One region of the Agromyces atrinae genome, then DNA from elsewhere that is predicted to be linked to it. Evidence: riboswitches for the same ligand, from Rfam matches in the RefSeq annotation. Region 1 holds a riboswitch; the other holds the start of a gene.

Region 1 (2,193 bases):
GGTAGAGGCTGAGGTCGAGGGTCACGAGATGACCGCCCGGCTCGCGATCTCGGCGGGCGTGACGTTCGCGAGCGCATCGAGGAAGGCGACCGCGAAGCTGCCCGGGCCGCGCGCTTCGGCCGCGGCGATCTCGGCAGCGATCGTGTAGACCGCGACGGCCGCGACCGTCGTGTCGAGGCGGTCGGCGTCGACCGAGGCGAAGGCCGCGATGACCGCACCGAGGGCGCAGCCGCCGCCCGTGACCTTCGTGAGCAGTGCATCGCCATTCGCGATGCGCACGACGCGGTCACCGTCGGTGATGACGTCGACGGGGCCCGAGACGGCGACGACTCCACCGGTCGCGGCGGCGACGGCTCGTGCGGCCTCGAGCGCGTCATCCACGCTGTCGGAGGAATCGACCCCGCGCCCTCCCGCGCCCACTCCGGCGAGCGCGATGATCTCCGATGCGTTGCCGCGCACGACCGTCGGTCGAGCGTCACGCAGTTCGAACGCGAGCGGAGTGCGCACCGGCAGCGCGCCGATCGCGACGGGGTCGAGCACCCACGGTGTGCCCTCCGAGTTGGCGGCGGCGACCGCCTCGCGCATGGCGTCGCGCTGCTCGGCGTGCGGGGTGCCGAGGTTCACGAGCAGACCCGATGCGATCGAGGCGAACGGGCCCGCCTCATCGGGGATGTCGACCATCGCGGGCGCGGCGCCGAGGGCGAGCAGTGCATTGGCGGTGAAGTTCACGACGACGCTGTTGGTGATGCTGTGCACGAGCGGGGAGCTCCTGCGCACCTCCTCGAGCGCTTCGGCGGCGAACGTGGGCAGGTTCGATGGCGTACGCGTCACGCGCGACATCCCTTCGCTAGTACGAGCTAGATCAGGTTCGACGGGTGTGTTCTCAGCCCTCGCGGGCACCCCGTGTCACTGCCCACCACGCTACTGCACCCGCCCCGCAACCCCGTCTCGGCGTCACGTTTGTGCTCTTCGCGTGCGCTGAAGAGCACAAACGTGACGCCGAGACTTCAGGGAACGGGCGGATGACTCTCAGACGACGTCGGCGAGGAAGGAGGGGTCGACGACGGGCGTACGCGCGAGGGAACGCCAGGCGAGCGCGAGAGCGGCGAGTGCGGCATCCGTCTCCTCGGCGCTGTACCCGATAGGCAGCCGCAGGAACCGCTCGAACGCGCCGTCGATGCCGAAGCGGGGGCCGGCCGCGATGATGAGCCCGTGCGTGCGCGCGGCGAGCGCGAGCTGCGAGCTGACGGGCGAGCCGAGGTTGATCCACGTCGAGAGGCCGCCGTCGACGTGCGGCACGTCCCACTCGGGGAACCCGTCGGCGAGCGCCGCTTCGAGGTGCTCGCGCCCGGCGCGCAGTTGTTCGCGGCGCAGCTCGAGGATCTCCGGCATCTGCGGCATGAGCGCCGTCACCACGAGCTGCTCGAGGATCGGCGTGCCGAGATCGCCGGGATGACGCGCCGCGACGAGCTTCCGGATGAGCGGGCGCGGCGCGCGGATCCAGCCGACGCGCACTCCGCCCCACACCGTCTTTCCGACCGAGCCGATGAGCACCGCGTCGCCGTGCACCGCGAAGGGCGCGTGGGCGTCGAGGCGGTCGATGTCGAGTTCGGCGGTCGTCTCGTCGGCGATGAGGAGCGTGCCCGCGCGAGCGGCCGCGTCGACGACGCGCGCCCGGTCCTCCTCCGACATCGAGCGACCGGTCGGGTTGTGGAAGTCGGGCATGAGGTATCCGACGGCCGGGCTCGTGCGCTCGATGGCCTGCACCATCGAGTCGGCCTCGCCGCCGTCATCCCCCGCCACGACGCTCGCGGGGGCGAACCGTCCGCCGGCTGCGCGCAGGGCCTCGTAGGCGTGCGGGTAACTCGGTTGCTCGACGAGAACGCGGTCGCCGCGGCCGATGAGTGTGCGAGCCAGCAGCGCGATCGCGTGCTGCGCGCCGATCGTCACCATGATCTCGTCGGGCTCGGTCGGCAGGCCGCGATCGGCGTAGCGCTCAGCGATCGCCGCACGGAGTTCGGGGATGCCGACGGGGTCGTACCCGCTGTCGCCGAGGTGTCGCGGCAGTTCGTCGGCGGCCTGGCGCACGGTCTCGGCGAGCCAGGGCAGGGCGGGTAATGAGGCCTTCGAGAAGTCGAGGATGCCGGTGTCGGTGGGCAGCGGGATGCTGCGCGGCCCCTCGGGCAGGCGCGT
Region 2 (2,193 bases), 1.9 Mb from region 1:
CGTACCTCCTCGACGCCGACGGGGTCGAGGTTGGCAGTGGGCTCGTCGAGGAGCAGGAGCGACGGCTGCATCGCGAGCACGCCCGCGAGGGCCAGCCGCTGCTTCTGCCCTCCCGACAGACGACGCGTCTCGTGGTCGAGCGGGAGATCGAGGCCGACGGAATCGAGAGCGTGCGACACGCGGCGCCAGATCTCGTCGCGCGCGACGCCGAGGTTCTCGCACCCGAACGCGACGTCGTCGCCGACCCGCGCGAGCACGACCTGCGAGTCGGGGTCCTGGAGGACCAGTCCGATCCGCCCCCTCTGCTCTTCGGGTCGGCGACCGTCGACGACGAGCTCGCCGGCGGTCTCGCCCTCGTCGGCACCGCCGAGGAGCCCGGCGAGACCACTCAGCAGAGTGGACTTGCCGGACCCCGACGCCCCGAGGAGGAGCACCCGCTCCCCCGGCTCGATCGTGACGCTGACGTCACGCACGGCCCAGCGTTTCCGCCCGGCGTGCCGCCAGCCCCACCCGGAGGCCGTGATGCGTGCCCCGCCCGACATGCGCTCAGACCTCCCGGCGCGATTCCCTGCCGACGGCGAACCGGCTGAGAGCGCCCGTCGCGGCGAGGGCCTTCACGAGGAACCAGCCGAGCACACCGGCGAGTACGACGCCCGAGACGATGAGCGAGACGAAGTAGATGATGTTGAACTCGACGCTCTTCTCGATGTTGCCGAAGAGGAAGAACTCGAGGATCCACGCACCGGCGGCCGCACCGGCACCCGCGAGCGCCGCGGTGACGATCCCGAATCGACGGTAGGCGAACGCCGCGAAGACGAGTTCGGCACCGAGACCCTGGGCGAGACCCGAGTAGACCGTCGAGATACCCCAGACGTTGCCGATGAGCGCGGAGACGATCGCCGCGAGCAGTTCGACGAGGAGAGCCGCGCCGGGCTTGCGGATGACGAGACCGCCGACGACACCGGCGAGAAGCCAGATGCCGACTGCCGTGCCGCCGAAACCGGGCGTGACGGCGTCAGCGGCCTGGAACCAGAGATAGCCGATGGAGTTCCAGGCCCAGAAGACGAGACCCAGTGCGACGCCGAGCACGGCGGCGATGACGATGTCGATGACGCGCCAGCCGAACAGGTCGGAAGCCGACCGCTTCGGCGCCGGAGCGCTCGTACCTGGAGTGGTGATGGCAGAACTGTGCACGTGACGTGCCCCTCTCGAAAGGATGGATAGGGCACGGGTGTGAGATTGTCAGACTCCCTGCGCTGGCATGATCCAGATCAGGTTCGACGGTCGAAGGTTGAGAACCTTCCTCTCAGCCCGGCTCACCGGACTCCCGTGTTCGAGACGAGTATAGACCCGCCGCTACTTCTTGGCGGCGCGGATGACGCGCGCGAGGGCCCGACCGGCGACGCAGACGAACGGGATTCCGACGACGAGCACCGTGATGATGTTCGGTTCGAAGCGCAGGTCTCCTCCGCGCGACACGTACGCGCCGATGGGAACGGAGGCTCCGCCGCCACCGCCGCCCTCGCTGCGGTCGTCGGTCTCGTCGCTCGTACCGACGCCGAAGCCGTAGTGCGTGTACGCCACGGGGATGATCGTCGTGCCGTCGACCTCGACGGGGTCGCCGTAGACGGCCTTCACGCCGAATCCGCTGAATCTGTCTGCAAGGGTCTCAATGATGGAGGGCATCCTTCCACGCTAGCCGCGCCAGAGCCCCGCCGATAGCCCGCCCGGTTCATTCCAGGAAAGGATCACGCCGCTTCGAGCTCTCGACGCGCCCGCCGCGGTCGCGACCGAGCAGGGCCGCGGGGGTGACGCTGCCCTTTCCGTATCGGCTCACGACGTCGTCGATCGTGCGTTCGGCGTCGCGCCAGTCGTCGTCCGGGTCCCACAGTGCCGCACTGAAGCCGGGTTCGGCGAGGTTCTCGGCCCGCACGCCGATGAGTCTCACGCGCTCGCCCGCGGCGCCGAGCGCCTCGTACGCGGCGACGGCCTCCTCGTAGATGCGTCGCCCGACGTCGGTCGGCTCACCGAGGGTGCGGGAACGCGTGACGGTGCGGAAGTCGGTGTAGCGGAGCTTCAGCACGACCGTGCGACCGAGCAGTCCCGCTCGCCGCAGTCGCACGGCGACATCCTCCGACTGGCGGAGAAGTGCGCGACGGATGTCGACGGGATCGGTGACGTCGTGGGTGAACG

Evidence for each region. Region 1 has a riboswitch for thiamine pyrophosphate ahead of thiM (hydroxyethylthiazole kinase). Riboswitches for the same ligand answer to the same signal wherever they lie in the genome.
Region 2: another riboswitch for thiamine pyrophosphate. It lies ahead of BJ972_RS05295 (ECF transporter S component); the one in region 1 lies ahead of thiM (hydroxyethylthiazole kinase).

The regions. Positions count from the first base shown of each region.
Region 1 covers NZ_JACCBI010000001.1:3,010,741-3,012,933, reverse strand. Annotated here, with positions in the region: gene thiE (thiamine phosphate synthase) at 1-25, opposite strand, end outside; gene thiM (hydroxyethylthiazole kinase) at 22-840, opposite strand; TPP riboswitch at 823-914, opposite strand; gene yczR (MocR-like transcription factor YczR) at 1,030-2,193, opposite strand, start outside.
Region 2 covers NZ_JACCBI010000001.1:1,083,858-1,086,050, forward strand. Annotated here, with positions in the region: gene BJ972_RS05290 (ABC transporter ATP-binding protein) at 1-542, opposite strand, end outside; gene BJ972_RS05295 (ECF transporter S component) at 547-1,194, opposite strand; TPP riboswitch at 1,232-1,341, opposite strand; gene BJ972_RS05300 (spore germination protein GerW family protein) at 1,357-1,686, opposite strand; gene BJ972_RS05305 (DNA polymerase IV) at 1,733-2,193, opposite strand, start outside.